2 regions of the Mesorhizobium sp. B2-5-11 genome follow, and region 1 is predicted to be linked to the other one. Evidence: predicted binding sites of a transcription regulator. Region 1 holds the regulator's gene; the other holds the start of a gene.
What was found. Region 1 encodes LexA, which represses DNA repair genes until DNA is damaged. Its sites were predicted from a motif close to TGTTCNNNNTGTGTTCNG; they were not measured.

Region 1 (5,669 bases):
TGGTGTCGCCGCACGAGGTGGTAGGGCCGAGCTTCCAGATGTCGTTCGCCGCCACCGCGGCCCTGGTGGGCGCCTATGCCGGCTGGTCGGATCGCAAAGCCGACAAAGCGCGGACCCCGCCGCCGCAACGGACCTTGCCTGGCCTCCTGACGCGAAAATTGCTGCTGGCGACAGGTGGGCTGGCGATGACCTCGATTATCGCGGGAAGCGCCACGGCGCTTTTCGCCATCTGGCATTTCCAGCGCGTGTCGCCGCTCAGCCTGTTCGCCAATCTTGCCGTCATGCCGATCGTTTCGGTCGTGATGTTCCTTGCGGTTGCCAGTGCGCTGCTGATGCCGTTCGGGTTCGATGGACCATCCCTTTATCTGATGGGCAAGGGACTGACCGCGATGATCGCCATATCAGGATGGATCTCGCAACGCTCGCCGGTCGACGCGGTCGGGTTGATTTCGCAGCAATCCGTCCTTCTGGTGGCGATCGCCCTGGTCATCGCGACGATGGCCACGACATGGCTGCGGCTGGCGGCACTTCCCTTCGCGCTCGCCGGCCTGTTGACCGTCTCGGACACGCGCACGCCGGACGTGCTGATTTCGGAGGATGCCCGCCTGGTGGCACTGCCGATCGGCGGCGGTGAGCTCGCGATCAACCGGGCGCGCCCGAACGAATTCACCGTCGATAATTGGAAACGCGCGCTGAAGTCCGAAACCATCGTTGCGCCGGAACTGTTCGACAGCGGAGACCGACAGTTCGACATCTTCGATTCCGCGCAACTTCCGGCGGGAGCGCCTTTCTATTGCTTCACGGGCCTGTGCATGGCCCGGCATACCTCGGGGGCGATCATCGCGCAGGTGGAGGATCGCAAGGACGCCTGGAGGGCCTGCTCCTATGCGGATCTGATCGTCATCAACGACCCCGCGGGCTACGATCCCTGCCACAATCCGCTGGTTCTCGTCATCACCAAGCGGCAGCTCGCTCGTAAGGGAAGTGCCGCCGTCTTCTTCGACCAGCAATCGGCGACGGCACCGGCACGGGTCAGCTTTGCCGTCGACAGGCCATATCGGCCTTGGCACGAACAGCGGAAATTCTCACGCGAGGCAAGGGGACTGCCGCCTTACCGTAAACCCGAAAAGCCCACCGCCGACCCCGCTCAGTAGCGCCTGATCAGGCCGACCAGCTTGCCTTGCACCTTGACCCTGTCCGGTCCGAAAATACGTGTTTCATAGGCCGGATTGGCAGCCTCGAGCGCAATCGAAGCACCCTTTCGGCGGAAGCGCTTCAGCGTTGCTTCCTCCTCGTCCACCAGGGCCACGATGATCTCGCCGGGACTTGCGGTGTCGGCATTGCGGATGATGACCGTGTCGCCGTCGAAAATGCCGGCCTCGATCATCGAATCGCCCTTGACCTCCAGCGCATAGTGTTCGCCGCCCATGATCATGTCAGGCGGCACTGAAATGGAATGCGTCTGATGCTGGATGGCGTCGATCGGCACACCCGCTGCGATGCGACCCATGACCGGGATCGACACCGCTGAAACCGCATCGTCGTCATTGCCGGCAGCGGGCAGACGCGAAGACGTCGCCGGCTTGATCTGCCGGCTAGGGCTGCTGCCCTGTCCGAGGCTGCCCTGGATGACGCTCGGGGAGAACTTCTTTGCCGCGTTAAGACCCGGCGCGATCGAGTCCGGCAGGCGCAGCACCTCCAGCGCGCGCGCCCGGTTGGGCAGGCGGCGAATGAAGCCGCGCTCCTCCAACGCCGTGATCAGCCGATGAATTCCCGACTTGGAGGCGAGGTCCAGCGCTTCCTTCATCTCGTCGAAGGACGGCGGAATGCCGCTTTCCTTCAGCCGTTCATGGATGAACATCAAGAGTTCATGTTGCTTGCGCGTGAGCATGGCGGCCCCCAAAGGCATTGCACAAAGGGTCTGGAACCAGAATCAGAAAACAAACCCAGAACAAACACTATCTGTTCCAGTTGTGTTCCGCAACCATTTAAAGTTTAATGAATTTGTTAAGGCGACGGAAACGAAATGCCCTCCCGCAGCCAGCATCCTGCCAGCGCGGTCCGTCGTCAATGCGCTCCCGGGCCCTTTGAAACTATTTTGGTTAATGGCCTGTGGCCCGACCGGTCTCCACTCTTGGCACATGCCTGCAAGCTGGGTGACCGGCAGGTGCGGGGTGCGTTTGGGCGGATTAGAAACCCCTGCGGCTCGTGAACGAAACGAAACCAAAATGCCAACTTCCCGCCGGAAAACGACGAGGCACCACCACTGGTCGCGATGGGCTGCGTTCGCTCGCTCCTTGCTTCCCGTTCGCTTGACGAAACCGTATAATAATGTACGGTTTTCGAAGAGGAACACCAATGACCACGCCGAAGCAGGCCGCGCGACGCGAACGGATAGAGGAGGCCGCCTATGCGGTGCTCCGGGAAACCGGCTACAAGAGCGCCTCCCTGCTTGCTATCGCCAAGCGGGCATCGGCCTCGAACGAAACCCTCTACAACTGGTACGGCAACAAGCAGACCCTGTTTCGATCCTTGATCGAAGCCAATGCGGGAGAGGCAAGGAAGCTGCTGGAGGACGCCCTTCACCAGGCGCGCGATCCGCTCGAAACCCTGAACTTGCTCGGGCCAGTCCTGCTGACCCTCGTGACGGGCGACAAGGCGGTGGCGCTCAATCGCGCCGCGGCCGGCGACGTCAACGATACAGGCACGCTTGGCCAATCGATCGCGCAATTCGGCCGCAATACCATAATGCCGCTTGTTGGCGACCTGCTTCGAACCGCAAGTCGGGCCGGCCTGATCGCCTGTGACGATCCTGCCGAAGCCGCCGACATCTACATCAGTCTTTTGATCGGCGATCTCCAGGTTCGCCGGATCGTTGGGGTGCTCGAGGAACTGCCTCGGGCGGAAATCGAGCAAAGATCGAACCGGGCGTTCACCCTGTTCTTGCGCCTCTATGCGGCCAGCCCTTGCCCGGGCGGCAAAACAGCCGGCCCGTTTCCAGGGCGCTCTTCTCACCGAGGAACATCGCGACCATGAGCAAAATTCCCGATCTCGCAGCGATCGAGGCAATGGACACCGCGGATCCGCTGCGTGCCATGCGTGACCGCTTCACCTTGCCCCAGGGGGTGATCTATCTCGACGGCAATTCGCTGGGCGCCGCCTCGCCCGCCGTGTTCGGCGAGCTGCAGAAGGCCGCCACGCAGGAGTGGGCGCAGGATCTCATCCGCGCCTGGAACACCGCCGGCTGGTTCGACATGCCGGTCGAACTCGGCGACCAACTCGGGCGCCTGATCGGGGCCGCCGCCGGCCAGACGGTGGTCTGCGATACCACCTCGATCAACATCTACAAGGTGCTGCATGCGGCACTCGGGATGCGGCCGGACAGGTCAGTCATCGTCGCCGAGGGGGACAGCTTTCCGACCGATCTCTATATGGCCGAAGGCGTTGCCTCGACGCGGCCGGGCACGGTGCTGCGGCTCGAGGGTGTCGATGCGCCGACCATAGAAGAACTGATCGACGAGCGGGTCGCGGTCATCCTGGTCAACCACGTCAACTACAAATCCGGGCAGTTACGCGACATGGCCGCGCTGACGCGGACGGCACATGATGCCGGCGCGCTGATTGTCTGGGATCTCTGCCATACCGCCGGCGCCTTGCCCGTCGAGCTCGACCGTTCGAATGCCGATTTCGCCGTTGGCTGCACCTACAAATATCTCAATGGCGGCCCGGGTGCCCCGGCCTTCATCTACGCGGCCGAGCGCCACCATGGCGATGTCCGCCAGCCGCTCAGCGGCTGGTGGGGCCATGCGCGGCCATTCGCCTTCGAACAGGGTTTTGCTGCCGGCACAGGCATCCGCCGGTTTCTCTGCGGCACGCAGCCTGTGCTGTCGATGCGCGCGCTCAAAGGGGCGCTCGATGTCTGGAACGACGTCGACATGGCAGAGGTGCGCAGGAAGAGCATGGCGTTGACCGATCTGTTCATCCAACTGGTCGAGGCAAAATGCGGCGCCTACGGCCTCGAACTCGAAAGCCCGCGCGATGGCAATGAGCGCGGCAGCCAGGTTTCGTTCCTCCACCCGCATGGCTATCAGGTGATGCGGGCCTTGATCGAGCGCGGCGTGATCGGCGATTTCCGCGCGCCATCCACGATTCGCTTCGGCTTTACGCCGCTTTATGTCGGCTATGTCGATGTCTGGCAGGCTGTCGAGGTGCTGGAAGACATTTTGCGCACGGACGCGTGGCAGGAGGCGCGTTTCGCCGTCAAGGCGGCGGTGACTTAAGAGCCTGTCGCTCAGAAAAGCGCAGTGGGTTCGGGATAACGATATGCAGTCGGCAAAGCTACGTCAGAGCCGGGTGCGGACCTTCCACAGCTCCGGGAACAACTCCACCTCCAGCATCTTCTTCAGGTAGGACGCGCCCGATGTGCCGCCGGTGCCGCGCTTCATGCCGATGATGCGCTCGACCGTGGTGACGTGGTTGAAGCGCCAACGGCGGAAATAATCCTCGAAGTCGACCAGCTTCTCGGCGAGTTCGTAGAACATCCAGTAGCGCTGCGGGTCGCGGTAGATGGTCTGCCAGGCGACAAGGACCTCTTCGTTCTCGGTCCGGGTTTCGCGCCAGTCCGTACGCCTTGCGTCGGCGCCGATGTCGAAGCCGTTGCGGGCGAGCAGCAGCAGCGTCTCGTCGTAGAGCGACGGTTGCGCCAGAATCGCCTCCAGTTTCTCGCTGAGGTCCGGCCGGTGCTTGTGCGGTCCGAGCATTGCGAGATTGCGGTTGCCGGCCACGAACTCGATGGCACGGTACTGCCAGGACTGGAAGCCCGAGGACTGGCCGAGCGCATCACGAAACTCGGTGTATTCACTGGGCGTCATGGTGCGCAGCACGTCCCAGGCATTGTTGAGCTGCTCGAAGATGCGGGCGACACGCGAAAGCATCTTGAAGCTCGGTTCGAGACGGTCTGCGCGGATGGAGCGGATTGCTGCGCCGATTTCGTGCAGCGCGAGCTTCATCCAGAGCTCCGATGTCTGGTGCTGGATGATGAACAGCATCTCGTCATGGGCTGACGAAAGCGGCTCCTGCGCCTCGAGCACCTTTTCCAGATGCAGATAGTCGCTGTAGGACATGCGCTCCTTGAACGACATTTCCGCGCCCTCGGCGGACGGGTCGTAGGGCTTGCTCAATTGACCTTCTCCGCGCGCAGCCGGAAGCGCTGGATCTTGCCGGTCTGCGTCTTGGGCAAAGCGGCGATGAATTTTACCGAACGCGGATATTTGTAGGGCGCGATCATGGCCTTGACGTGATCCTGCAGACGCTTGACGGTCATTGCGTCTGGCGCCACGCCTTGCACGAGCACGACATGAGCCTCGACGATCTGACCGCGCTCGGCATCCTCGGCGCCAATCACCGCGCATTCGGCGACATCGGCATGCGCCAGCAGCGCCGCTTCGACCTCAGGGCCGGCGATGTTGTAGCCGGCACTGACAATCATGTCGTCGGAGCGCGCGGCGAAGTGGAAGAAACCGTCCTCGTCCTGCCAGAACGTGTCGCCGGTGAGGTTCCACCCGTCGCGGACATAGTCGCTCTGCCTGGCATCGGCCATGTAGCGGCAGCCGGTCGGTCCCCGCACCGCGAGCCTGCCCGCGGTGCCGCGCGGCACTTCGCGCATTTCG
Region 2 (5,669 bases), on a different contig from region 1:
CGTACCTGATCAAGCAAGCCCGCGACGCAAACTCAGGCATTCCCTGCGTTCTTTCGCGTCTCCCTCGGCCCAGCCGGCTTTCGCAGAGTTCGCGAGCCGCCTCTCCCCAGCCGGTTTCCTCCGTCCCTGCTTTGCTCTACCAATGTCGGGATGCGGGCTCGGCCCGGCGGGAGGGGTGAGAGATGCCGAGTTTCGACAGCCTGTTCAACGCCTTCGTCACCATTCTGGTGACCATCGACCCGCCCGGGCTTGCGCCGCTGTTTCTGGCGATAACGCGCGGCATGAACCGCGAGGAGCGCCAGCAGGTCTCGGTCCGCGCCTCGGTCATTGGCTTCCTTGTGATGGCGCTGTTCGCGGTTGCCGGCGCGTCGATCCTGTCGGTGTTCGGCATCACGCTGCCGGCATTCCGCGTCGCCGGCGGGTTCCTTCTGTTCTTCATCGCTTTCGAAATGGTGTTCGAGCGCCGGCAAGACCGCAAGGAGAAGATCGGCGACGTCGCCATCACCAAGGACATGATCCACAACATCGCCGCTTTCCCGCTGGCGATCCCGCTGATCGCCGGCCCCGGCGCGATTTCGGCGACTGTGTTGCTCTCCGGCTCGTTTCAGGGTTTTGGCGCCCAGGCGGCACTGGTCGGCATCATCTTCGTCTGCCTCGCCATCACCTATCTGGTATTCGTGCTGTCGGAGCGCATCGACCGCATCCTCGGCCAGACCGGCCGCTCGATCCTGACTCGCCTGCTCGGCGTCATCCTGGCGGCACTTGCCGTGCAGTTCGTGGCGGACGGCATCAAGGCGCTGATGGCCTCGTAGGCCGCTTATTTTGCCGTCGTGTCGATAATTTCGAAATCGTGGGTGATGGTGGCAGTCTTGGCCATCATGGCCGAAGCCGAACAGTATTTTTCGATCGAGAGATCGATCGCCCGCTTCACCTTGTCGGACGACAGCGCCCTGCCCTTGACCACGAAGTGCATATGGATGCGGGTGAATACCCGGGGGTCCGTCTCGGCCCGGTCGGCGTCGAGTTCAACAATACAATCTTCGACCGCTTCGCGCCCCTTTTCGAGGATATGGACGACATCGTAGGCGGAGCAGCCGCCGGTGCCGATCAGCACCAGTTCCATCGGGCTCGGCCCCGGCGTTCTCCCTTCAGGGCCGAACGCGGTCCCCAGCACGACCTTGTGCCCCGTGCCGGACTCGCCGACGAAGGTGCGTTCCTCGACCCATTTGATGCGTGCTTTCAACTGATATTCCTTCCACTCGGGATCACGGTCTGGCTTGCGCGACGCCGAAGACCACGTCGTGCATGATTCTGCCGGGCACCAGCGTAAAGACACCGGCACCCACCAGTGCAAAGATATACAACGCAATCATCGCCTTGCGGTGCTTGGCGACGCGGTGATTGCGTGCATGCCAGACCGCCAGCGGCACCGTGACCAGCACCAGGATCGACAAGAGATGGATCGGGCTGAAAGGGCCAATGAGCCGTATCTGCTGGATCCAGAAACTCGAGATGGCGACGGCCAGCATCAGCGCCGCCCAGAGATAGCCCATCGCGCGGTGGCGCAGCGTGCCTTTCGGCAGCGCCAGCTGCACGCCGCCTATCGCCAGCGCGGCAAAGGCCGCGAGCGCATGCCATGGGATCGGAGGACGTGCCGATAGGAGCGGTCCGAGCGACATCGCGCCCTCTCCTCAAATGCCCGTCACGCCGTGTCGATGCTCAGAACGGAATTTCGTCGTCCAGCTCGCGCGACGAACCGCCGCCGCCCTTGGGAGCACCGCCGCCACGATTGAAGCCTTCGTTCGGGCCGGACTGGCCAAAATCGGAACCACGGCTGCCGCCGCCGGAATAACCGCCGACCTGGCCGCCCTCGCCCTGGCCGCGCGCGTCGAGCATCTGCAGCTCGCCGCGGAACCTCTGCAGCACGACTTCCGTCGTGTATTTGTCGGCACCGGTCTGGTCTTGCCATTTGCGTGTCTGCAACTGGCCCTCGACATAAACCTTCATGCCCTTCTTCAGATACTGCTCGGCAACCTTGGCGATGCCCTCATTGAAGATGACGACATTGTGCCACTCGGTCTTTTCCTTGCGCTCGCCGGAATTCTTGTCGCGCCAGCTTTCCGATGTTGCGATGCGGATGTTGACGACCGGCTCGCCAGAATTCAGGCGGCGGATCTCCGGGTCCGCTCCGAGATTGCCGACCAGAATGACCTTATTGACGCTACCCGCCATGATACTTCTCCGCGCTCGTCCGAAACAAATTTTTGTCGCAGCACCTTACAGGTTGCGCACACCCGTTGCCTGCTGTGGCTGCCTTTTCCCACAAGGTTTTTGTTCTCTTTTCGTTCCTATATGCATCGCCGCTCATTGTCAAGGATTGGCAGCAATGCCCGAGCCGCCAGCTTCCTTTTATATGGGCCGCAAAAGACCGCTTGCCAAACCAATAAGTATCGACTTATGCTTTCACCATGATCGAAGCGGAAATTTTCCGGGCGCTGGCCGACCCCACCCGACGCGCCGTCTATGAACGCCTCGCCACCAGCGAGATGACGGTGTCGCAACTGCGCACCGGCATGACGGTGTCGCAGCCGGCTGTGTCGCAGCACCTGGCTGTGCTGCGCGGCGCAGGCTTGGTGGTCGAACGGCGGGCGGGCCGCAATGCCTATTACCGCGCCGATCCGCAAGGGCTCGACCCGCTGCTCGGCTGGATCGAACGCTACCGGACCTTCTGGCCCGAGCGCATCGAAAAACTGAAGACGGTTCTCAAGGACATGGACCAATGACGCACGCACCAGTGACCGGCGAAAGCCATGCGCGGACCGCCCCCGACGCGATCGAGTTCGAGTGCGATCTCCCCGAGCCGCCGGAAAAGGTATGGCGGGCGCTGACCGTGCCCGAATTGCTTGCGGCCTGGATGATGCCCAACGACATCAATCCTGAGATCGGCAGCAATTTCGCCTTTGCCGGGCCGGATGCGCCGATCGAATGCGAGATCCTCGATGCCGAGCCCGGAAAAAGGCTTCGCTATTCCTGGCGGGAACAGCCGCGGCCCGACGAGGAACGGAACCCGCTCGACAGCATCGTCACCTTCACGCTCGCCCGCACCGTTTCGGGCGGCACGCATCTGCATATTATCCATGAAGGCTTTGCCCGTGTGGCGACATCCGCCGCCAGGCCCATGGTGACCATGGCAGGCGCCGGCTGCCGGCTTTCATTCACTGCGCGTGCCTCCGGCCGCCGCCCCGCAGCCAATTCATTTTGCCTTCTGCAGCGCGCCGCTTGAGTGGCCGACACATGAAAAACGGAGAGAGACGATGACCGGTTTTGCCAATCTGGTGCCGATGGTGATCGAGCAGTCGAGCCGCGGCGAGCGCGCCTTCGACATTTTCTCGCGGCTGCTGCGCGAGCGCATCGTCTTTATCAACGGCGAGATCAACGACGGCATGTCGGCGCTGGTCTGCGCCCAGCTTCTGTCGCTGGAATCGGATAATCCCGACAAAGAGATCTCGCTTTACATCAACTCGCCTGGCGGCGTGGTGACCAGCGGCTTCGCCATCTACGACACGATGCAATATGTCAGTTGTCCGGTGTCGACGGTGTGCATGGGCTTTGCCGCCTCGATGGCTTCGTTCCTGCTGATGGCTGGCACGCCGGGACGGCGCATCGCGCTGCCCAACGCCAGCCTCGTCCTGCACCAGCCGCTGGGCGGCTTCCAGGGTCAGGCATCGGACATCCAGCGTCACGCCGAAGGCATCCTGCGCACCAAGCGGCAGATGACCGAGCTCTATGCGCGCCATTGCGGCCGCACCTATGAAGAGGTCGAGCGCACGCTCGACCGGGACTATTTCATGACCGCCGAGGAAGCGAAGGCATGGGGTCTCGTCGATCATGTCTACGACACCCGCAAAAAGGCGGCGTGACCGGCACAAGCACGATGAATTGCGACGGCCCCGCCGTCCGGCGATTTGATGACCGCCGGTCTGGCCACCTCGGCGGGGCGGCGCTATAACCGGCCGATGATCGACAGCCGCTTATTCCAACCTTGGCGTCTTGCCGTCACTATTTTCGCCGGTGCGCTCATGCTGGCCGGCGGCGCCTTTGCCAACGACAGCCAGAAAGGCAGCCTGCCCGGTGTGGCCGGCGATTATCGCATCGCCAAGCCGGCCCCGCAGCCCGAACCCGATGACGCCTTCCCCGCCAACGGCAACGGCCGGTTCAAGATCGGCGATACCGATGTCAGGATTTCCGGCAGCATCACGGTCGATGTCGGCGCCGGCGGGATCAAACCGCCGCGGTAGCTGACATGTCGGGGCCGTCATTACCTCCGCGTTCCCCCAAAAGAGCAGCCCCGCCGTGCTTTTAGCAAACGGACGGGGCTTTTCTGGATCTATAATCCAATCTTTCGCCGGGAATGTTTTACCGGCTTTCGATTTCGGATGCTTCGCGGCGTTCAGCCGACGATCCGACCAGTAGTCTCTGATTTTGGTGCATCCGGCAGGGTCACGTCGGAAGGCGCTCGCGTCTCCCTGGCATTCATGCCTGCCGCGGCTCCAGTCACTGCTGGAGCCTCAAGGGACTGTCCGGTGGCGTCATGCTCCACTCCTGTGTCCATTGCGACAATCGTCGTCAGAAGCACTGATCGCAATAGCCCGCGGCGTCTCGCAGGCCGCCTTTGGGCGACGAGGCCATCGAAAGACAGCCGGCTTCATTGACCTGTGGAGTCTGCTCCCCTCAGCCGGGGACGTCAACCGCTCGATGTCCGATCGGAAAAAATGTGATCGAGCGACATATCCCCTGATGGGAACCACGCCGCCTGCTCCACCGCTTTTGTCAGGAGCGTGTTCGGTCTTTGTTCTTTCCGCTTGCCCGTTCGTGCGAAAGACGGTTAAACGACTTGGTCGAGAATTGTGGCGTCTCTCGACGCGGCGGCAAAAATACCTACATAGGGGACGGCCGGGGAAAACCCGCCGATCCCACAAATTCCAGATCTGAGGCGGCGACCGGCAATGGCCGACCATAAATATCTTTCCATTCGCGGGGCGCGCGAACACAATCTGAAGAATGTCGATCTCGACCTGCCGCGTGACAGCCTGATCGTCATGACGGGCCTGTCGGGCTCCGGCAAATCGTCGCTTGCCTTCGACACCATCTATGCCGAAGGCCAGCGCCGCTATGTCGAGAGCCTGTCGGCCTATGCGCGGCAATTCCTCGAAATGATGCAGAAGCCGGATGTCGACCAGATCGACGGCCTTTCGCCGGCCATCTCCATCGAGCAGAAGACCACTTCGAAGAACCCGCGCTCGACGGTCGGCACCGTCACCGAGATATACGACTACATGCGGCTTCTGTTCGCGCGTGTCGGCGTACCCTATTCGCCCGCCACCGGACTGCCGATCGAGAGCCAGACGGTGTCGCAGATGGTCGATCGCGTGCTGGCGGTCGAGGAAGGCACGCGCCTGTTCATCCTGGCGCCGATCGTGCGCGGCCGCAAAGGCGAGTACCGCAAGGAATTGCTCGAGCTGCAGAAAAAGGGATTTCAGCGCGTCAAGGTCGACGGCGTCTTCTATGAGATCGCTGATGTGCCGCCACTCGACAAGAAATACAAGCACGACATCGACGTGGTCGTGGACCGCATCGTCGTGCGCGGCGACCTCGCAACGCGCCTTGCC

Region 2: FJ490_RS26980 (single-stranded DNA-binding protein) is a predicted target of LexA. The motif match lies at 2,333-2,350, and genes of this name have one in related genera.

Annotation. Positions count from the first base shown of each region.
Region 1 is NZ_VFUK01000001.1:1,332,619-1,338,287, reverse strand. It holds gene FJ490_RS06850 (ComEC/Rec2 family competence protein) at 1-1,154, shown strand, start outside; gene lexA (transcriptional repressor LexA) at 1,148-1,891, opposite strand; gene FJ490_RS06840 (TetR/AcrR family transcriptional regulator C-terminal domain-containing protein) at 2,359-3,036, shown strand; gene kynU (kynureninase) at 3,033-4,280, shown strand; gene kynA (tryptophan 2,3-dioxygenase) at 4,344-5,180, opposite strand; gene FJ490_RS06825 (AMP-binding protein) at 5,177-5,669, opposite strand, start outside.
Region 2 is NZ_VFUK01000011.1:111,662-117,330, reverse strand. It holds gene FJ490_RS27000 (hypothetical protein) at 1-9, shown strand, start outside; gene FJ490_RS26995 (MarC family protein) at 183-812, shown strand; gene FJ490_RS26990 (OsmC family protein) at 818-1,243, opposite strand; gene FJ490_RS26985 (DUF2306 domain-containing protein) at 1,266-1,679, opposite strand; gene FJ490_RS26980 (single-stranded DNA-binding protein) at 1,720-2,232, opposite strand; gene FJ490_RS26975 (metalloregulator ArsR/SmtB family transcription factor) at 2,469-2,783, shown strand; gene FJ490_RS26970 (SRPBCC domain-containing protein) at 2,780-3,283, shown strand; gene FJ490_RS26965 (ATP-dependent Clp protease proteolytic subunit) at 3,315-3,920, shown strand; gene FJ490_RS26960 (hypothetical protein) at 4,017-4,298, shown strand; gene uvrA (excinuclease ABC subunit UvrA) at 5,007-5,669, shown strand, end outside.